3 regions of the Paenibacillus sp. VCA1 genome follow, and region 1 is predicted to be linked to each of the others. Evidence: riboswitches for the same ligand, from Rfam matches in the RefSeq annotation. Region 1 holds a riboswitch; each other region holds the start of a gene.
What was found. A riboswitch is a leader RNA that binds a small molecule or an ion and turns the genes downstream of it on or off. The one in region 1 is predicted to bind thiamine pyrophosphate.
Positions count from the first base shown of each region.

Region 2: another riboswitch for thiamine pyrophosphate. It lies ahead of RJP21_RS01730 (ABC transporter substrate-binding protein); the one in region 1 lies ahead of RJP21_RS06520 (YkoF family thiamine/hydroxymethylpyrimidine-binding protein).
Region 3: another riboswitch for thiamine pyrophosphate. It lies ahead of RJP21_RS24160 (ECF transporter S component); the one in region 1 lies ahead of RJP21_RS06520 (YkoF family thiamine/hydroxymethylpyrimidine-binding protein).

Region 1 covers NZ_JAVLSX010000002.1:645,657-653,066, forward strand. The annotation lists gene RJP21_RS06500 (CD3324 family protein) at 1-74, opposite strand, end outside; gene RJP21_RS06505 (TetR/AcrR family transcriptional regulator) at 361-978, opposite strand; gene RJP21_RS06510 (SDR family NAD(P)-dependent oxidoreductase) at 1,027-1,941, opposite strand; gene RJP21_RS06515 (HelD family protein) at 2,095-4,257, opposite strand; TPP riboswitch at 4,557-4,673, shown strand; gene RJP21_RS06520 (YkoF family thiamine/hydroxymethylpyrimidine-binding protein) at 4,817-5,440, shown strand; gene RJP21_RS06525 (ECF transporter S component) at 5,437-6,030, shown strand; gene RJP21_RS06530 (ABC transporter ATP-binding protein) at 6,030-7,410, shown strand, end outside.
Region 2 covers NZ_JAVLSX010000001.1:418,750-426,159, reverse strand. The annotation lists gene RJP21_RS01745 (Ger(x)C family spore germination protein) at 1-831, opposite strand, end outside; gene RJP21_RS01740 (spore germination protein) at 828-2,276, opposite strand; gene RJP21_RS01735 (GerAB/ArcD/ProY family transporter) at 2,273-3,316, opposite strand; TPP riboswitch at 3,569-3,680, shown strand; gene RJP21_RS01730 (ABC transporter substrate-binding protein) at 3,859-4,911, shown strand; gene RJP21_RS01725 (thiamine-binding protein) at 4,963-5,256, shown strand; gene RJP21_RS01720 (ABC transporter permease) at 5,253-6,014, shown strand; gene RJP21_RS01715 (ABC transporter ATP-binding protein) at 6,046-6,882, shown strand; gene RJP21_RS01710 (DUF3888 domain-containing protein) at 7,101-7,410, shown strand, end outside.
Region 3 covers NZ_JAVLSX010000012.1:44,097-51,506, reverse strand. The annotation lists gene pdxR (MocR-like pyridoxine biosynthesis transcription factor PdxR) at 1-350, shown strand, start outside; gene RJP21_RS24180 (AraC family transcriptional regulator) at 469-1,254, shown strand; gene RJP21_RS24175 (phosphotransferase enzyme family protein) at 1,629-2,639, shown strand; gene RJP21_RS24170 (SDR family oxidoreductase) at 2,652-3,506, shown strand; gene asd (archaetidylserine decarboxylase) at 3,513-4,322, opposite strand; TPP riboswitch at 4,763-4,874, shown strand; gene RJP21_RS24160 (ECF transporter S component) at 4,979-5,587, shown strand; gene RJP21_RS24155 (ABC transporter ATP-binding protein) at 5,580-7,121, shown strand; gene RJP21_RS24150 (energy-coupling factor transporter transmembrane component T family protein) at 7,121-7,410, shown strand, end outside.

The DNA of each region.
Region 1 (7,410 bases):
TCACCCTCAATGTGCTTCTGAAGCTCTTTGAGCAAACTAGGGGGAAGCACATCCCTCCCGTTTCGGTAATTCACGATAAACGTCCTCCTTCATCAGATGTTGGCTCCGATTTGCGATTTTTGCGTTGAACATTTTATCGTTCCCTCCTTTCTGTTATGTAGGATATATTAAAAGGTAATTAGGGAGGCCAGTTCCGGCCCCCCTGAACTTTGCGATTTCCGCTTTAGGCGGAAACCACCTCGTTATTTGTGATCAAAATTGCATCAGCTCCTTTCTTTAGGAAGTTGTCGGCCGTCCGACATCTTTATTAACTCATACTTGGAGCTCCGCTTCAAGCGAAAAAATGAGTATATACGTTTTTTACCCGGATTTTTTTACCATTCTCATCAGAACGTCGATCTGACGGCTCCAAAAGTCTTCATCGGCCGGGCTTTCCTGCAGCATCAAACCTGTAATGACGGAAAAATAACAGAGCAAAAGCTCTACCGGATCCCCTTCGTAAAACTCTCCTTCCTGCTGCCCTTTGATAAAAATCGGAATGATATTTTCGATCGTCTTTTCCGGGGGATGCTGCGCAAGAAGCTTCTTCGCCGCATCAGGCGCATCTTCGGATATTTGCACCTGCCGGATCAGCAGAAAATACAAACGATGCTCCCGATCAAGCATGATCCGCGTCAATTCCCTGATTTGATCCGCGGGCGAGCCCGGAAATTCATGCAGCCGTCCAAGCGTGGAATCGGCTTCATAAAGCGCTTCACGCACCAATTCCGTGTACAGTTCTTCCTTCGAATTAAAATACCTGTAGGAGAGTCCCTGGCTGATGCCTGCCGCGGCAGCGATGGAGCTTATTTTCGTTCCGGCGATCCCGTGCTGGGCAAACACCTTGAGCGCCGCTTGTTTGATTTGCGATTTGCGTTCCTCGTGAATCCGCTCAAGCTGCTGATCGGTTAATGGCGACACGTCTGTTTTCAACTCCATTCATGTTAATCCATGTTAATTCTATTGTAGGGGGGCTTGAACCAGGCTTCAAGACAAAACGCTGCGAATCTGCCGCTGGCTGATTTCCCAAAGACGGGCCGCGCTTTTCGGGTCGACGGCGGCTTTGGACGGAACCCCTGCTTTTAAATCCTTATAATAGTTGCCGCTTTGACCGGCCAGTTCGGCGGATTCCGCCAGCCATATGAGCGTTTCGGCCCCTTTTTCCGGCGTTCGGGAGAAAGGTTTCATGCAAGCCATCGTCATTCTGGCGAGTTTGCCGTTATTCATGTTGAAATTTGTTGATACAAGGCCCGGATCAAAGCAATTGACACTAACACCGGTTCCATGCAATTTTTTGGCAAGCTCTACTGTAACCAAAATATTCGCCAGTTTGGTCTCGCCGTAACGGAGATTGGCACCTCCTAAAAATGTTCTCAACGGGTTATATAACCGGTTGCCATCCAAATCCTCAAAATCGATTCCTCCCTTGACCATTTTATGACCGTGGGAAGAGGTGAAAATAATCCGTGCCTCCGCGTTTTCCTTTATTCGATCCAGCAGAAGCGTCGTGAGTAGAAACGGCCCCAAATGATTGACGGCCCATGTCATTTCAAAATGGTCTTCGCTCCAGTATCTCCGGTCGTAAAAGGCGCCGGCGTTGTTGATGAGCACATCGATGCGCGGGCATTTTTCAAGTATATCTTTCGCAACCTTCCGCACGGAATGCAGCGATCCCATATCCGCGGTAAAAATGTCGATCTGAGCATGGCTTGCGCCGCTTTCCAGCCGAATCCGCTCGGCGCATTCGATAGCTTTTTGCCGGTTCCTGGCTATGATTCCGATTTTTGCTCCGTCCCGTGCCAGCGCACGTGCTGCGGCCAATCCGATTCCGCTCGTAGCGCCTGTAATAAGCACGTATTTATCCCGAATCGTCCAAGGCAAAGCAGCGGCTTCCTTTTGCATATTCAACATGTTCAAACCCCTCCGTTTTTATGAATGAATAATTCATTCATTTATAAAATCAATATATTCCGTTTTTTCCCTGTTGTCAATTCTTTTCAAAAAAAGAACCGCCTCTTTTTAAAAGAGACGGTTTCCGCTTACGAAAACGTAGGTTTACCAGCCTGTAACGGCAATGTCTTCATGCATGTTTTGCAAATAATCCGGCAGCGGTCCTCCGTGCATCAGCCACAGTTCATGCAACGCGCGGGTACAGCCGACGTACAGCAGCTTGGCGTCCCATGACGAAGCGCCGTAGCGCTCGCTGTCTGCATCCGCCAAGATGACCGCATCGAACTCAAGCCCTTTCGAGAGGTAGACGGGCAGGACGGAAAGTCCCCCCTCGTATGCCTGATCACCGCCGTCGATCAAATGAAGCTCGGGCAGATCCGGCTTCAGCCGTTCGTGCAGCTCCTTCGCGTCCTTCAGCGTTCGGGTCAATACGGCCACCGTGCGGTATTCGCCTGAAGAAAGCTTTTGCAGCCCTGCGCGCAAATCATTCAGACGCCCGCCGCCGCTTCCGTAAGCAATCAAACGCACCGGGTTCCCGCTGCGGAAAACCGGCACCGCCAGCAGCTCGCTGTTTACGCCTTGCTCGAGGATGCGGTTGGCGAATTCGATGATTTCCATCGTCGACCGGTAGCTGCGCGTCAAAGCGAAATACGCCGTGTCCTCCGGCTTGAACCATGACCTCATTTCGTCCCAGCCGTGAACGCCGCGATACGCATGGATACCTTGGGACAAGTCACCGAGAATCGTAAAGGAATGCCCCTTGACGAACAGATCGAGAACCGCGACCTGGAAAGGCGAAAAATCCTGCGCTTCGTCGATGACGATGTGATCGAACCGCTGCTCCCCCGTAATGTCGTTAAGCAGATAATGAATGTACAGAAGGGCGGGCAGATCTTCTTCGCGAAGAACGTCCTTTTTCAAATCCTTTTGCGTCGATTTCATGACGCCGTCCGGAATCCCGGCCAGCAGCTCTTCGGGCCAGCCGGCCTGCAGCTTCAGCGCCTTGAACATTTGCTTGTACAACACGACCGGCTCGTATTTCGGCCATTTGGAAGCATAGGATTTTTCGCGTTGGGATGCTTTTTTCTTCCGTTCTTTCAGCGCGGCGGCGGATGGCGATTTTTTCAGCTCCATCTCGACCCAGCGGTGGATTCTTGCCATCACCCGCTCTTTCCGCTTCGCCAAAGGATACGGCTTGTATTCATCGTTGAACCAGTGAAGAATGGTGGCGCGCGAAAGCACGGCGCCTTCCCATGGCATAAAATCCGCTTCGGGCACCGACGCATCCTCCATCGCCTCGATGCAGGCGCGGATCATCTCCATGAACCGGATCGAACCTTTGAACCGCCCGGGAACTTCGTCCGTCACTTCCGGCATCCCGTCGGCAGACTCGAACCAGTAAGCCAGCGTCTCGGAAGGATCGGCAAGCGGTAAATCAATGCCGAGCAGCCGCATGGCCCAATCCGCAAACGTGCTCTGCTGGATGTCGCCGACCCCAAGCTCGGGCAGCACGTCGGATATGTAATCGAGAAACATAAGGTTCGGCGCAAAAATGATCATTTTTTCAGCCGCGACCTGCTCTTTGTACTGGTACAGCAAATACGCGAGACGATGCAGCGCCACGGTCGTTTTTCCGCTTCCCGCGACCCCTTGGATGATCAGCGCCGTATTTCGGGCCGCGCGGATGATTTTGTCCTGTTCCGCCTGAATGGTCGAGACGATGTCGCGCAGCTTGTTGTCCTTGTTTTCGCCGAGCCGGTAAACCAGAAATTCGTCCGACACCGCCGGCTGGTCGCTGTTCCGGTCATAGGTATCGGATACCCGTTCCAAAATCTGCTTCCGGATGACGAGGTTGCGCTTCAAATACACCAGCCCTTCGATCGTTCCTTCGGGAGCTTCGTACGCAGCCGGTTCGTCGCCGCCCGTGAAGGAATAAAACACGCTGGCAATCGGCGCCCGCCAATCGATCACCATCGGCTGATCCCCGACCTCCCCGTGGTCGACGCCGATTTTGCCGATATAAAGCGGCTTAGGCTCCGTATCGTTATTTTCCTGAAAGTCAAGCCGGCCAAAATAAGGGGCAGCCAGGCTTTTGGCCAAAGATTGCCTTTTTTCCTCGCGTCCGGCCTCGAGCACCTGTTCAGTGAAATCATGTCCGGTATACACCGGGATCGCGCGCAGCCGTTTCAGCTGCCTGTCAATTTCCGCTATCGTTGCATTCAGCCTTCGCTCTTCCTCTTGATAGGCACTTTGAAAAGTTTGCTCCAATTTCAGTTACCTCCTAAAAGTTCTTCCGTCAGCCAAAAGGCCGTACGGGAGCCGTTCCTGCAGCATTCGCATGCAACTCGTGCCCGATGCGGCCGAGCGCTGCAGAACTACCCTGCCCTGGTAAGCCGATGCTTAGTCGTGAGCCATAAGCCCGCTTAGAAAGGATTTTCAGTATATCACAATGAAGGCGCATTCTCCATAGCCGCGATTGAAAACGGCTGCACTAGAAAAAACATTCGGGTCTTTACAATCTTGTTCGAAGCGGTATAATGGGAACCAGCAAAAAACTGCATACGGAAAGATAGCACTAGGGGTGCCTTTTTGGCTGAGAGACAAGTAGCGAATGCATGCGCGAACGTTAACCCTTCACACCCGATCTAGGTCATACTAGCGTGGGGAAGTGCGGTGAAACGACAGCCATGAAGCCCCTCTTTCGCAACGTCTGAAGCGGGCCTTCAAGCCGTCCGGTGAGCTGCACTCTTTCGGGTGCGGTTTTTTTGTGCGCCGGCCGGCAGAAAGTTCGAATATGTATCAGCGTTCGTACAAGGAGGAAACGAAAATGGTGAGTGAAAAATGGGTTTGCGGAACGAGCCGCATCGCGGGCTGCCGCTTTTCGATCTACCCGATGAGCGGCGATTTTGTATCGATCATTGAAGACGCCTTAAAAAAAACGAATACGTCCAAAGTTTGGATGCTGACGGATGATGTCAGCACCTGCGTCCGCGGACGGATGTCCCATGTCTTCGACGTTGTGCATGCGATCTTCGCCCATGCGGCGGCAAGCGGCGAGCACGTCGTGTTCAGCGGCACGTTTTCGATCGGCTGCCCCGGGGATTCCAGCGGGGACGTTTACATGTCCGAGGATGACGTCCGGTTGAACGAAACGCCGCCTGGCATCGACACCGCGGCACAGTTTGCCCTTTACCCGCTGAACGCCCCGGGATACATGGGCATGATTGCGGGTGCGGTCGAGGCCGCCAAAAGTCTCGGCACCTTCTCCGGCAGCGTTCATTACGCAAGCCGTCTGGACGGAAGTGCAAACGACGTCTTCCGCACATTGGGGCAGGTCTTCGCCAAGGCTGCGGACGAGGTGTCCCATCTGGTGATGACCGCGACTTTGTCGTGCAACAGCCCTTCGCCGAAACCCGCGCGGAAATTGGCCGGGGAGGCGATGGCCCGATGAAAAACTGGAAGCTGCGCGACATCATCGTGCTGAGTTCGCTGTCCGTCGTTTTTGCCGTCGTGTACGTTCTTTTCCTGCAGGTCGGCAACGTGCTGGTCGGCTTTATGGGGCCGATGGGCTACGAAGTCATTTTTGGGATCTGGTTTATCGTATCGGTCATCTCGGCTTACATAATGCAGCGGCCGGGAGCCGCGCTTTTGTCGGAAACGGTAGCCGGATGCGTTGAGCTCCTGATCGGCAACACCGCCGGCCCGGTTCTGATTTTGTCGGCATTCATTCAAGGGCTTGGCGCTGAAGCGGTGTTTGCGGCGCTTCGTTACCGCAGCTATTCCGCTCCGGCCCTGATGGCTGCGGGTGCCGGCGCCGCCGTCTTCAGCTTTGCCTGGGGATTCATTCATTCCGGGTTTGCCGCGCTGTCGCCGGGATTGCTGCTCGCCATGTTCGTCACCCGCGTCATCAGCGCGGCGCTGCTGGCAGGTCTTCTCGGCAAATGGATCGCGGACGCCCTTGCAAAAACGGGCGCGCTCCGCAGCTTTCCGATCGCCAAAACCTCGCGGGGGCGGCTGGGATCCAAAGCGGAGGTTTCGTGATGGCCGCCGCGGAACGGCAGCCGGACCGCAGCCCGGTGCTTGTCGCCGACCGCATATCCCTGAGACTGGACGAAGATCAAACGGAACCGGTCCTGTCCTCGGTATCGCTGACGCTGCACGAACGGGAACTGACGCTGCTTCTCGGTCCGGGCGGCTGCGGAAAAAGCTCGCTTGCCCTCTGCCTTAACGGGATTTACCCGCATGCCGTGGAAAGCGAGGTCACCGGCTGCGTAAAGATTTTCGGGAAAACGCTCGACGGGAAACATCCCGGAGAAACGGCGCAAATCGTCGGCATCGTCTTTCAAGACCCGGACAGTCAATTTTGCATGCTGACGGTCGAGCAGGAGCTTGCATTTTGCCTCGAAAACGTCTCTTGTCCCCGGGAGGAAATCAGCGAACGGATCGACGACGCGTTAAGGCTTGTTCAGCTGAGCGATTGCAGGGATCGGCTGATCCATGAACTTTCCGGCGGACAAAAGCAGCGCGTCGCCATCGCGGCGGCGCTTGCCCTGCGGCCGAAGGTGCTCCTTCTGGATGAGCCCACCTCCAATCTCGACCCGGCTTCGGCGCGGCAGCTTGCCGAGCGGATCCATGCCATCCGCCGGCTGCTGCCCGTGACGACGCTGCTGATCGAACATCATCTGGATCCGTGGATGGAATATGTCGACCGGCTTGTCGTCATGGATCATCAAGGAACCGTTCAATATGAAGGGGATCCGGGACATTTTTTTGCAAGCCGGGATGCCGAAGCCGAAAGCGCCGGCATTTGGCTGCCCCGGGCCGTCGTGCTTCACCGGGAGCTTTCCCGGTCTGCCGGCATGACGGAAGGCGGCGATCCACCGGAGGCTGGTTCAGCCCCGCCGCCGCTTTCAATCCGCGATCTCATTCGGCGGTGGACCCGATACCCGGCTCCCGTCCAAAGCGCGGCTATCCGCCTGCTGAAAGAAAAGCTTCGCCAAGATCGCAGGTCGTCGGAACAGGACATTCCGGGAGCCCCACCGAACCCGGTGAATGCCGGTTTTGGCGATCCGGTCCCGCTGCGTGCGGAAAAAGTGTCCTTCTCCCGGGGCGGACGCGTGATCGTTCAAGAGGCGTCCTTTTCCGTCCGGGCAGGGGAACTGCTTGCGGTGGCGGGCCGCAACGGCGCCGGAAAATCGACGCTGATGGCTTTGCTGTCCGGACTGCAGATGCCTTCCTCCGGCAGCGTCTCGCTTCACGGCAAACCGCTGACAGCCTGGAAGGAAGCGGAGCTTCGCCGGAGGATCGGCTGCATTTTTCAACATCCCGAGCATCAATTTGTGGCGGACACGGTCTATGACGAGCTGGCATATTCCCTTCGTTTGCAGCACTTCAGCGAAACGGAAATCGATAACCGGGTTC
Region 2 (7,410 bases), on a different contig from region 1:
CTTCGGGCGGATCGACGATTTAACCTTGTTCATGACCATCATAGCCTGTACCTCGTTCCCTTTTCGGATGACCAGAGATGTTCTTCTCGTATTCTTTTCCAGCCACCTCAGTCCCAAAATATCCGAATCCTCCAGGCATCCCCGAAACTTTTGCTTTTGCAAAAAGCAAACCCCGGTCATGCTGACGTTGGGCGAAGGTTTTCGGTTGTCGGTCCAGTCAGGAATAATCTCAGCATTCGGCAGAAGCACCGTTTCGCCCTTCTCTTTCCACTTCCATATGAATTTGTAGAGGTACAGCGGGGAGATGACGGAATTTTGTTCATAGATTCGCATCGGGCTGTTGAGCTGCGAGTAGACCACCGACAAATCGGCGATGGATGGAGTATTGAGCAAATCTTCTATCGGCTCCTTGGTCGCCATCGTCCAGACCGTATACCTGAATTCATAATACCGGTCCCATACGTCCAGCACCTGATCCACAATCCCGTTCTTTAACGCCGCCTCGCTAAATACGATCGTTTTCACATTGCTCCAGACGACCCTTTGCGGGCTAGAGGTATACAAATTAAAGACTGCGGTATCAAACGAATCGCCTTCCGCTTTACCGACAAACGTCTTCTGCGGTTGCGACTGCCCGGACTCTCTCTTGGCAATGCCGCTGAAGTTGAGCATCTGGATATACAGTACGACCTGTCCCTTTACATAATCGACCCCAACGGTATTCACATAGATCATATGCTCGATTTCCCTTGCCCCCCAGCAGCCCGTGAGCGGCATGGTCAAAAGCGCCAAGGCAAGGATGCAGCGGATCCATTTCATCATCATGTTCATCTTTTATTTTCCTTTCCATTCGTGAACCCGTCCTTGCCCCATGGCATCCTGAATAAAACTTTATACATGTCCCTGAACTTCGGAGGACTTAGCGGAGCCAAATAATAGGTGCCGAAGGAACGGAGATTGACCAGGAAAAGGACCATCGCCAGCAGAGAGAACAGCACCCCGAACAATCCCAAAAGACTGCTGATCAGAACCACAAAAATTCGAAACAGGCCGACGGTATTGACCAGGGACTGGTTCACCAGCGTAAAGGTGGAAAGCACGGAAATCGCAATGACCACTACCGTCCCCGGACCTGCGATTCCGGCGCTCATGGCCGCCTGCCCGATAATCAATCCGCCGACCACCGATAAGGTCTGTCCGAACGCGGAAGGCAATCGCATGCCCGCTTCCCGGAAAATTTCAAATAAAAACAGCATGACCGTCGCCTCCAGAGGAGCCGGCAGCGGCACCCCCTGCCTGGAGTTGACCAAGGTTGCAAGCAGCGTAAAGGGGATTTGGTCTTGATGGTACGTGGTCAACGCTATCCAAAATCCCGGCAGAAACAAAGAAAGCAGCACACTGACCCCCCTCAAAAAACGCGTAAAAGCAACAACGACATTGACGAGAAACGCATCCTCCGAAGAATTCAGCAAGAAATTGATGTTCACGGGAGCGATCAGCACCGTAGGGGCACCGTCCATCACAATGACAAATTTGCCGTGGAGCAGCGAGTTTACGGCATAGTCAGGCCTTCCGGTATAAGTTATCAGCGGAAAAACCAAGAGGCCTCGGGTCAACATTTCCTCGAGTTGACTGTTGCTCACGAGACCTTTGGTTTTTATGCGGGATAACCTCGCCCTGATCTCCTGGAGAACATCGTCCTTGATCGTTGCCTTATGGTATAAAAGATGGATTTTGGTCGCCGTTTCGGAACCGATCGTAAATTCCTCAACAGCGAGCTGATCGGTCTTCAGCCTCCTCCGGATCAAAGCAACGTTCGTATACAAATCCTCGACAAAACCGTCCCTTGGTCCTCTCGTTGAAACTTCCGTATTCGGCTCCTCCGGTTGCCGTTTGGGCGCATTGCCCATAACCATGGAGTAACATCGGTTCGAAGGCGCAAATATAAGAAGAAGATCTCCCGCAAGCACGGTCGTTTTCATCCCTTCTTCCGTTCGGTCCTGCGGAATGGGCTCCATTTGAAAAGGAACTTTAAGCGGCAAATCCATTTCATCCGACAGCAGCATTTGCTCCGGGATATTTTTTAACTCAGGGATAACGTCTTGCTCCACTTTGGCGGCATCGGACAACCCTTGGCAATAAACCAACTGAACTGAATAACCTTGGACCGGTAACAAGACGGTTCGTTTCTTAATATCCGCGCTCGATCCGAACAACCGCGAAACCATATCCTCAATGTTTTGGGCCGGCTTGCTTTTGATGTCATGCCTCTTCACGGCGCCATTTTCCCCCTTCGGCGGGCCAAGCTGATCAGCCCCGTAATAATCACGGAAAAGGACAATATCCCCCAAAACGAGACGGGAAGCACATACTCGGACAGCATGTTTAGAAAAAAACGGTCGCTTATAGGAATGGCCGTAATGGCAAAGGTAATTGCAAAAATACTCCCCAGCACCCAAGCCTTCGCCTTTTTTCTTTTGACCTGGAAAATATCGAGTATGAGAAACATGGAGAGCGAAATTCGCAAAAACGCGCCGCTGAACCATTGGTAGACGCTAAAGAAGTCCATATGCTCGATGTAACGGCCAATGGTCAGCAGTCTCCATTCCTCAAAGGCCGGAAACCGGAGCTTGTTGGCCTCGTCCACTCCGAATTCAACGATGGCGCCGATCAGCGGCCCTATAGTCAGTCCCATAAGAAGCAGGATCATGAGCATAAAAGAAAGATACGACAGGCGAGATTTGATATGATGCTGCAAAAAGAAAAACATGATCACTTCAACAAAGCCGGTTCCCGCATATAGGGCTCCTCCCCAAACGGGTTTCATGCCATGTTCAAGTATCGGCTTCAGCAACGTGTAATCCTTATGGGGCATGTTAAACGACATGATAAAAAAGCCTAATACAATGACGAAGGGCAGCAATAAGCCCGCGGTATTGGCAAGGGAATGGATGCCCAAAAAGGCGTTTACGGCCGATATCAAAAGGAAGAGGAAGCTAAAAATGAGAAAAGGCGTCTCCGGAGAAAACGTGAGATGAATCCAATATACCGTGTCTTTTGTCGTAATGGCGCAAATAGCAAACAGGTATACGGCGATGACTGAGGCAAGACCGCGGCCCACAATGGGATGATAAGCCTTGGACAGCCAACCGAACAGATGGCGTTTGTTCAGTTTGGTTATGCCGATGTGAAGCATCCATGCCCATACAAGCGCGCATCCGCTTGCCAGCAGCACCGAAATCCAAGCGTCCCGGTTTGCCGCTTGAAGCAATATAGGGATTAGGATGACATGATTCAGTAGGCCGGTGCTTAGCATCAGAATCATGACGGATTGAATAAACGAAATATTTGTTTTTATTTCCCTCAGCCTCCTGCCTTAACCAGACTCCCTTCACCCTTATCGTGGCATTTTTTAGAATATTTATTCTTCTTCCGGACGGGACGCTTTTTCAAGACCGGCGATTTTTCAGATTTCTCCCTTTTTCCGTTCCAAACGAAAGGTTTCGAGCCGCAGCGATTGAATTCTTTCAAGGTTAGGACTATAATACCAATGTAAAACCCGCAACTTCATAAGAATCCGGGGTGCTGGAATCGGCCGGCTGAGATTGTATCCCTTCAAGATACTGACCCTTAAACCTGATCTGGGTAATGCCAGCGTAGGAAAAGCCATGTCATGGCGTTCGCCATGCTATCCTTGCGCCTTAAGCGTCCCGAATCCGGGGCGCTTTTTTTGTTGAATGATCGGACCCTGAACGAAAAAGAGAATGCAAGGGGCCCTTGATTCGCTTCCAGATCGAAAAAGAAAGATTCTTCTGCATGAATGAAGGGGAGAACATAGGTAAGGGAGAGAGAAACGCAATGAAAACGAAAAAATTCGGGCTGTTTTTGCTCGCATTGCTGCTTGTGATGGCTACGGCCGCTTGCGGAAGCAAAAACGCCCAAACGACGGATGAAGGGAAACCGTCCGGGGAAACGTCCTCCGCTGCGGGCGGCAACGAGCCCAAAAAGCTGAAGGACGTCAAGATCGTCCTGGACTGGACGCCGAACACGAACCATACGGGGCTTTACGTCGCCAAGGAAAAAGGCTATTACGAAGAGGAGGGCCTGAACGTCGACATCGTGCAGCCGGGCGCCGGAGGGGCGGAAGCCATGGTCGCGTCGGGCAAGGTGCCGTTTGGCATCAGCGTGCAGGAAAACGTCACCCAGGCGCGCACGCAGGGCGTTCCGCTCGTATCGATCGCGGCGGTGATCCAGCATAACACGTCCGGCTTTGCCGCTCCGGTCGACCGCAACATCAAAAGACCGAAGGACTTTGAAGGCAAAACCTACGGCGGCTGGGGCTCCCCGGTGGAAAAAGCGGTCATCGACTCGATCATGGCCATCGATAAAGCGGACGTTAACAAGCTGAAGATCGTCAACATGGGCGAAGCCGACTATTTTACGGCGGTAAAACGCGACATCGATTTCGCCTGGATTTTCTACGGCTGGACCGGCATTGAAGCCGAGCTGCGCAAGGAGCCGCTCGACATGCTGTATGTCAAGGATTTCTCCGACAAGCTCGATTATTACACGCCGGTGATCGTCACAAACGAAAAGCAGATCAAGGAAGATCCGGAGCTGGTCAAAGCTTTTATGCGCGCCACCTCCAAAGGGTACCAGTTTGCGATTCAACATCCGGAGGATGCTGCGGGCGTGCTGATCAAAGCCGTGCCGGAGCTCGACAAGGATCTGGTGATGGCCAGCCAGAAATGGCTCAGCCCGAAATACCAGGACGACGCCAAGCGTTGGGGCGAGCAGAAGGAACAGGTATGGAAAGGGTATTCCGATTGGATGTACGAGCATAAGCTGCTCGATAAGCCGCTGGATGTCCAAAACGCGTTTACGAACGACTTTTTGCCGCAAGAATCATGATCTTTCGTATTCCTAGTCATTTATCATAACTTGCAAAGGAAGTGATCGGGTATGGCTCATACCCTGCTCAGCATTCAGGTCATCCCAAAAACGCCGAACAACGAGAACTCTTATCCCTACGTCGACCGGGCCATCGAAGTGATTCAGCAGTCGGGCGTCAAATACGAGGTGCATCCGCTGGAAACGACGATGGAGGGCGAGCTTGAGGAACTGCTGGAAATCGTGCGCCGCATGCATGAGGTTCTGGTGGAGGCCGGCAGCCCAAGCATCATCTCCCAGATCAAAATCGCCCATAACCCCGGCGGCATCAGCATGGATCGGCTTACGGAGAAATACCGTCCATGAGGCGCTGGTGGAGCCATGTATGGCCGCCCTTTGTGGCGGTCCTCTTCTTTTTGACCGTATGGGAGCTGTGCACCTCGCTGTTCCATATCGATAAATGGATCCTTCCCTCCCCGGTCGACATCGCCAAGGAAACGGCGGACGGGGCTGGGGATTTATGGGGCCATGTCTGGGCTACGGTCAGGCTGACGCTTGAAGGTTTTATCATCGGAACGGCGGTGGGGCTGGTCATCGCCCTTATCCTGCATTTGATTCCGTTTCTGAAGTCGGCGCTGTACCCGCTGCTCATTTTAAGCCAAAATATCCCGACCATTGCGCTGGCCCCGCTGCTTTTGATTTGGTTCGGCTTCGGGCTGCTGCCCAAACTGATCGTCATCACCCTCGTCTGCTTCTTCCCCGTTGCCGTCGCCACGATGGGCGGACTGAAACAGACCGACCGGGTCATGCTCAATTACATGCGGATGATCGGCGCGAACAAACGGCAAATATTCGCCAAGCTCGAGCTGCCGCATGCGCTGCCCGCGATCTTTTCGGGCGTCAAAATCGCCGCGACCTACAGCGTCATGGGGGCGGTCATCGCGGAATGGATCGGCGCGGACAAGGGCATCGGATATTATATGATGCTGCAAAAATCCGGATACCGCACCGACCGCATGTTCGTCGCCATTATGGTCATCGTCGCGCTCAGCCTGCTCATGTTCGGAATCATCGCCCTGCTGGAACGATGGCTCGTGCGCTGGAAACCGAAGCAGGAAAGTTAATGCCGGACAAAGAAAGGAGCGAAAAACCGACATGTCAACGCTAGAAAAAACGACAGCCGCCGCCAAAGCCGGTGGCCATCCCCCTGCCTCTCCCGCCCTGGAGGCATCCGGCATCAGCAAAGCCTTCCAGGAAAAGCGAAGCCGCCTGCAGGTGCTGGACGACGTGACGCTTACCGTGGGCAAAGGCGAATTCGTCTCCATCCTCGGGCCGTCGGGCAGCGGCAAAAGCACGCTGTTCCATATTATCGGCGGCCTCGTCAAGCCTGACGCGGGAACGGTCCGCATGAACGGCGCCGATGTTACCGGCCAGCAGGGACATATTAGCTACATGCCGCAGCAACCTGCCTTGTTTCCTTGGCGGACGATCGAGGACAACGTCCTGCTATCGCAGGAGGTGCAGGGCAAGGTTGACAAGGAGGCCCGCCAAAACGCCCGCATGTGGCTGGACAAAGTCGGTCTCGGCGGGTTCGAGAAAAACCACCCGCATACGCTGTCCGGGGGGATGCAGCAGCGGGCCGCCTTCCTGCGCGCCCTGCTGAGCCCGCAGGAGCTGATGTGCCTCGACGAGCCGTTCAGCGCGCTGGATGCGTTGACCCGGAGCGATATGCAGCGCTGGCTGCTCGACATTTGGGAGGAAAGCCGGCGCTCCGTGCTGTTTATTACCCATAACATCGAAGAGGCGCTGCTGCTTTCGAGCCGTATTTACGTCTTTTCGGGCCGTCCGGCATCGGTGCTTCACGTCATCGACGTGCCTTTTCCGCGGCCGCGCCGCGAGGAGATCATCGAACACCCGGACTTTATCAAGCTCAGACGGGAGCTTTCCGGATGGCTGCGCGAAGAGCAGCTGAAAATGCAAGGAGCTAACTGACATCATTTGACCCGGGCGTTTTTCCGCCCGGGTGAACGCAAAAACTCGGCCCGCGATTGCCGTTCCCCAAAGAAGGAATCGTCGCGGGCCGAGTTTTTTATGTTTATAAAATGACACCCTATGCGGTTCAGGGAGCTGTATGGTTCAGGTCGTCCGGCAGTTCCCGGCGCCGAATAATTTCATCCAAAACAGGGGAACGTTGTATACGAGGTGAAACGATGAAATTCCGAATCCGACCGGTTCTGCTGTGTCTGTCCCTGTTTCTTATGGCCGCCCCCGCCGCCACAGCCGCAGCGGAGGAGCTTCAGCCGAAAGAATCGAAGCTGCTGATGTATCAGGACATCATGGTAGAGCTGCTGCTTCCCGAAATCCAGAATGCCGTAAACGATTATTACCGGAACATGCTTGCGGCCAATCCGCTCGTATACCCGTACGAAATCGAAATCATTCAGGCCAAACGGGTCAACGGCGGACCCGGAGACCGGGGCTTCCACTTCTCCGTGACGCTGGAAACCTCCCCGGTTCTGG
Region 3 (7,410 bases), on a different contig from region 1:
CCAAGGGCAGCTATAGGCGTCATTTGCGCAGGCTGACCCGGCTGTACGGGGCGAGACACCGCCAATTCTGGAACTGGATGCACGAAATGGCCGGCGGGCTTTTCGAGCTGATGCCCGGCGACGCAGGATTGCACGTGTATGCGAACTGGCTGAAATCGCCGGAGGAGTTCGGGGCGTTCTGCGAAGCCGCAAACCGAAGAGGCGTTTATTTCCGCGATGCCCAGGCGTACTGGATGGACCAGGGGCCGCCGGCCGCCTGTTTCGGGTTCGCCCATCTGACGGAGGAGAAGATGGAGGAAGGCATCCGCAGACTTGCGCTTGCATGGCAGGATGTGCAAAAATTCTCGTGAAGGGGTATCATGGAGATAGATTTTTGAAAAACACCGCCGGCATGCGGCTCTCGCTTATGGAAAATACGGCGATCAACGTTTTTCTTGTAAAGTAAATATCCTAAGGGGGAATGACGACATGCTGCACGCGTCGCCGTCTTCTTTTCAAATACTGCCCTCGCTGGCGAAAATCGTATGCGAGCCGGGATGGAAATGGCAGAAACGCGAAAAAGCGTTGGAAAACTACGATTTATTTTATGTATGGAGCGGCGAAGGGACGGTGATCCGGAACGACGAGCCGTTTGAGGTCGGCAAAGGCAGCTGCTTTTTGTTCAGGCCGGGGGACCATACGAGCGCGACCCATAATCCGCAAAAGCCGCTTGTGTTAACCTACAGCCACTTCAGGATCAACGAGCCGGTAAGCGACATTCCGCAGCCTTATCGAAGGCTCACGGATACCGTCGATTTCGAATATATGCTGTCCCGGTACGTCAGGTTGTTTTTGGTGAATACGTTCGCCGCGCAGGAGGAAGGGCAGCTCATCCTGAAGCAGCTCATGATCCATCTGCTGCGGCATGACCGCGAGCAGCCGGAGGAGAAGAAGGTAAGCAACCAGCTAACCGAGGTCATCCACGAAATCGCGAATTACGTTCAGCAGCATCCCGGCAAACCCCATCGGGTCGAAGATCTTGCCGCCCGTGCGGGTTTGTCGCCGCGCTATTTTTCGATCAAGTTCAAGGAGCTGATCGGGACGCCGGTGCAATCCTATATCATCCGGACGCGGATCGAACGCGCGCAGCATCTGCTGCTTCACGCGGGCATGAACGTGACGGAGGTGGCGGATGCCCTCGGGTACCGCGATATCTTTTTCTTCAGCAGGCAGTTCAAGCAATATACGGGGAAAAAACCTTCCGAAATCCGTTGAATCCTATTTTCCGGACCCATAGGGATTTCCGAAGGGACAGGCTTCGTAGCGGGTGAAGACAAAGCAATAGTAAAATGGCGGGCAGTCATGAGGACTGCGCCGCCGTTTTTTATAATATCAGCATGTATAAATTACAGAGCCATTTCTTCCTGATATTGCAAGAAAAACTACCTTTAAGCGCGGTCTGTCTTCTTAGGAAGTACGTCGATAGACGTTTTTCTTATATGAAGGCCAGTAAAGGCAAAACCCGCTTCGGTCCGAAAGGGCATTGCGATAATATTTCGAATTCGAAGCGCCCGGTATGCTATGCTAGCAGTATGGGATGTTGCTTGCATCTTGACCAGGCAAAACAGAAAATGAAGGGGGCGGTATCTATGAACGAAGCTTTTCAGGCGGATACGGAAGACAGCAGAAGACTATTGCTCGTTCAGGCGGAAGCGGCTTTAACGGCTGCTCTCGAGCAATACGACATTCATGAAAAAGAGCTGGATTTCATCCAGGTATCGGAGCATGTGACCTATAAAATCGAAGACGAAACGGGAAGGCGGTATTTGCTCCGCGTCCATCCCGGATCGGCGTCTTCAGCCGAAACCGTTTCGGAAATGGAGTGGCTTGCCTATTTGGCCGAAGAAGAAGGCATCGGGGCGCCGTTAGGCGTCAAAAACCGCGAAGGCTCTTACGTAACCGAGGTGGAGACGGGACGGGGGCAAAGCTGGAAGGTTTCGGTGCTGCGCTGGGTGGAAGGCGATCATCGGGAAGGAAACTTCACCGAAAGCCAGCTTCTGCAAATGGGCGGGTTGTTGGCCCGGATGCACCGGGCAGCGCGGAAATTTCAGGTTCCGGAAGGTTTTGTCCGTCCGGTCTGGGATGAGCAGGCGTTCGCCCAAGAAGCGGCCAGGCTCAAACAGCATTACCGGAGCTTTCTGACGCCGGACGAACACGGCGTGTATGAGCAGGCCGCGGCCAAGGTGACGGCCCATATGGCGGGAATGCCAAGGGATGACGAACGTTTTGGCATCATCCACGGCGATTTTCATGAGGGAAATCTCGTTTTCAAGGACGGGGAGCCTTATCCGATCGATTTCGGACGCTGCGGCTACGGTTATTTTTTGTACGATTTGGCGCAGGCATTTATCGGCCTCTACCCGATGCAGCGGCAGGTGTTTCTTGAAGGATACGAGCGTTTGCTGCCCGTTTCCGGCGAGCCGGACGACATCCGCGTGCTTGAAACCTTTTTTATCAAATCGCTGATCGAAAACCAAAGCTATCATGCCCCGCATCCATGGGAAGCGGCCGAGCTGCGGGAGAGCAAGCCTTATTCATTGGCGCTCCTTCGCCATTATTTGGACCGGAAGCCGTTTCTGTTTCAAGCGATTCCCGTATAAGGCGGTGGAATAGTGAACACATGGCAAGGGAACCCGGTCGCTCTCGTGACCGGAAGCTCAAGCGGCTTCGGCCTGCTGATCTCGGTCGAGCTTGCAAGACGGGGGTTCGACGTCATTGCGGGCATCCGGAGGATGGAGGCGGAAGCCGTAGTGATGGAAGCGGCTGCGCAAGCGGGCGTACAAGGGAAAATCCATTGCATTCGACTGGACGTCACCGAGAACGACGACGTCACAGAGGCGGCTGCGCTCATATTCAGGCGGCACGGGCGTCTGGACGTGCTGGTTAATAATGCCGGAACGGCATACGGAGGTTTTGTGGAGGAGGTTCCCGCCCGGATTTGGCAGGAGCAGATGGAAACCAATTTTCACGGGATGGTGCGCGTGACGCAGGCCGTGCTGCCGATCATGCGGGAGCACGGCAATGGGCGCATTATTCAGATCAGCAGCATCAGCGGCCGCGTCGGATTTCCCGGATATGCCCCTTACGCGTCTTCCAAGTTTGCTTTGGAAGGGTTCAGCGAATGCCTTGCGCTTGAGGCAAGGCCGTTTGGAATCGATGTCGTGCTGGTAGAGCCCGGAGCCTACGGCACCCCGATTTGGGACAAGGGCTTCACGCAAATGAGCGCGGCGAAGGGGTCGCCCTATCAATCCATGCTGGAAAAGGTGCTGGCGTTTTCACAAAAAAGCGTACGACAAGGAGGCGACCCGAGAGAGGTTGCCAAACTCGTTGCGCATATTGCCTGCATGAAACGTCCGGCGTTCCGGTACGCGCTTCCGCGCAGTACCCGGCTGACGCTTCATGCCAAAGCGCTGCTGCCGGGGCGCTTGTTCCAAAACATCATCGCTTCGGTGCTCAAGCGGCCGTGACAGCGGTTATGGGTTGTTGGAGCGGGGCGCCGGGGCATGCAGCGTGCCGAGAAGCTGGCCCATTCGCACCTGGTCTCCGGGCTTCAGGTCCGCCCGCGGCGTAAAGGTTCCGTCCTGGGTGAGGAGCACGACCGTCGACCCGAATTCGAAGTAGGCCAGATCGTCGCCGTTGTTCCAGCGGGACACGCTTTCGTCGTTGTACCGGATGCTGCTTACGTTCATGGCGCCTACCTTAACGACGGCCACCTCTCCGTATTCCCCGGCGATGTAGGTAATCAGCCGCTCGTTGCGGCACAGCACCGTTTTCATTCGGGTCATGCCGAACTCGTTGACCGGATAGGCGCGGCCTTTAATATGCTCGCTTTCCGTACGCACGCCCGTAATAGGGGAATGGATGCGGTGGTAATCGGTCGGGCTTAAATACAGCACAAAAAAATAACCGTGCTTGTAGAGCTCCAAATGCGGAGAAAAATGAAGCAGCTCCGCCACGGAATAATCCTGGCCTTTTACGTTCAAAATCGTTCCCGCGCTGATGTCGCCCATCGCGGTGATTTTGGCATCCACCGGGCTCGTCAGTACGTTCGGGCCTTCATCCACCGGGCGCATGCCCGGCTTCAGCCGGCGCGAAAAAAACTCGTTCAGCGTCCGGTATTCGTGAATTTCTTTTTCGGCCTCGTGAGCCGGAATTTGATAGCTTTTTATGAATAAAGGGATGACGCTTTTGCTGAGCCTGCTGTGGGAAAAGCGTCCCATCAATGCGGAAAGCCACTTTCTTGAGGAGAGCTCCGTCATCAGCCTTAACCATTCTTTTGCCATGCTATTTCTCCCTTCGGATGATGCTAAGTCGATTTATAGAGTTAACGTTCGCGGCCGCCTTTTGGTTTCATCGGATTTAGCGGCCGGATCCGAATGCCGCAGCATACTATTTTTGGAACACTCTGAAATATATTGACATAGAATAGCGGTTAAATCAATCAATAACGACCAAAATGGGGGGCGATCGGCGGAAGCAACGGGACTGCCGGAAGCCTAAATATTTCAGGATTTTGCAAAATTCGATTCCTCCCGCTCCCTGGTCCAATATATCGGCGAACGAAAACGTTTCGCTCTATATATTGCCGGTTGAAAGTCGCTCTTTGGATTTTTGTCTCATCCTTATTTAAATTTTTTTGTTGCCAATCGATTCGGAATTGGTGTATTTTGGAACCAGGATACGGATGATGCGCTTTTGTGTTTTTATGAAATGCGATCCGTTACATATGGGATGCGGGAGCTTGAGTGAATCAGGCTGAGATTGCAGCTGTATCCGCTGCTGACCGGGAATCTGATCTGGATAATGCCAGCGTAGAGAATTCGCGATGAAGCCCTTTTCGGGCTTATTTAACCGTCTCTCTTTGCGATCCAGGGCGGTTTTTTTCGTGCCTGTTCATGCAAATTCCCGCCGATTCAAAAACAAAAGAGGGGGAAACAGGATGGATCATGTTTTGCTTGCGGAAAAAAGGAAGGGGCTGCGGCTGAGCGACCTGCTGGTCACGGTGCTTCTGTCGCTTGTGCTTGGCGTCGTGTATCATTTTTGGAGTTCGGTGTATGACTTGTTTAAGCCGCTGTTTTTTCAGGCGGATGAGCTGGTTTACGGCGTCTGGTTTTTGGCTCCGACGCTCGCCATGCTGCTGATCCGCAAACCAGGCGTCGCCATTTTGGCAGAGGTTGCGGCGGCTCATGTGGAAATATTGTTCGGCAGCGAATGGGGCATTCAGCTGGTGCTGTACAGCATCGTGCAGGGGCTTGCCGCGGAGCTTGTTTTTGCCGTGATGCGCTACCGCAGCTTCAAGATGGGAACGGCGGCGTTTGCGGGAGCGGCGGCGGCGCTTGGTTCATTCGCGGTCGACATTTATTTCGGCTACGTGACGGACTATACGCTCGGCATGATGCTGTTCAAATATGCGCTGCGGATCGTCAGCTCCGCGGTTTTGGCGGGATATTTGGCGTTTGCCCTGGCTAAGGCGCTGGAAGCGACCGGCGTGACGCAGCTTCTGCGGCCCGTGACCAAAAAAGATTACGAAGCGCTTGAACATGATTGAACATCGCGAGACGTTTGAAACGGAGACCGTCGCGGGCGTAAGCATGCTTAGGCTGAAATTTCCGGGCGAGCAAACTTTTGTGTTTAAGGATTTGTCCCTTTCGGTTCGCCGCGGCGAAAAGGTGCTGCTGCTCGGCCCGAGCGGCTGCGGCAAATCGACGCTGCTGCAGGTGCTGGGAGGGCTCATTCCGCACGTAATCGAGGTTCCGCTCAAAGCGGACGGCATCGTGGCGCCGCAGTCCGGAGGATACGTTTTTCAGGACCCGGATACCCAGTTTTGCATGCCGTATGTCGATGAAGAGCTGGCGTTTGTTTTGGAAAACCGCGGTATCCGGCGTGAGCGGATGCTTCCCGAAATGCGGCGGGTTCTTGCGGCGGTCGGCCTGAACCCCGATCAGCTGCATGTGCCGGTAGACAGCCTGTCCCAGGGCATGAAGCAGCGGTTGGCGCTGGCATCCGTGCTGCTGCTTGAACCTGACGTTATTTTTCTGGATGAACCGTCCGCTTTGCTGGATCCCGAAGGAAGGAAACAAATGTGGGAGGCCGTCTGGGAATCGGCGGAAGGACGTACCTTAATCGTCGTGGAGCACCGGATTGAGGAGATCGCGGACCGGATGGACCGGATCATATTGTTTGCTCCGGACGGAGGCGTCATCGGCGACGGCAGCCCCGAATGGATATTCCGTACTTTCCGGCGTGAACTGCGGCAATACGGCATATGGTATCCGGGCGTGTGGGAGGACTTTTTTCGGATGCTTGAAACGAGGCGGGACGAAGCGGAAAAAACCGTTGTGCCTGAAAATCCGGCTCCGCTTCTCTCGCTGCGGCAATTCACGGGATTCCGCGCCGGCCGGCCTGTAGTTCATGCAGAGTCGGCGCAGATTTATCCCGGCGATTTTATCGCCATTGTCGGCCCGAACGGCGCCGGAAAAAGCTCGTTTTTGCTGAGTCTGATGTCGCTGCTGCCGATCCGCGGGGAGTATCAGCTGTGCGGAGAAGCGATGCCGGAAACGGAGGGCGCCTCCAGGAGGGAAAGAAAAAAGGCTCATCCCCCTTCGGACCGGATCGGATACGTGTTTCAAAATCCTGAATTTCAGTTTGTTGCGGACACGGTGCTGGAGGAGGCGGCTTTTTCCTTGAAGACGGGCAGATTGACGTGCGACGAGAACAGGCTGGCCGAAGAGAAAGCGCGCGATTTTCTGCGTTTTTTCCATTTGGAAGGGCTTGAATGCCGCCATCCGTACCAGCTTTCCACCGGCCAGAAACGGAGGCTCAGCATGGCTGCGGCCGTTATGCGGGGGCAACCGATCCTTTTGCTGGATGAACCGACCTTTGGACAGGATGCGCGCAATACGTTTGCGATACTCGATTACTGCCTGAATATGCAGGAAAAAGGGGCCGCCATCGTGATGGTAACCCATGAAGAGGACATCGCCCGGCAGGTGGCCACGAGGGTATGGGAGGTACGGAACGGCGCGGTGATCGAACGACCTGCGGTCGAATCCAAGCGGACGGAAAGGCGGGTGGGCACATGATCGAGCTTCTGACGCCTACCCGACAAACGGTTTTGGCTCGCGCCAATCCCGCCGTAAAACTCGCCGTGTTTATTGTGTTGTTTTTGGTTACGGTAATGACGCGGGACATTGATTTTGCGGTTTATCAGGCTGCGGCTTATACCGCACTTTTGTTTATGCTCGGCGGGTATCCGGCCCGGAAAACGCTGCTGCTTGTCCTGCCGTTTGGCCTGCTGTTTGTATCCTCCTCCGCGACGATGATCCTGTTCGGTAAGGGCGATACGTTATGGTGGCAATGGGGAATGCTGCG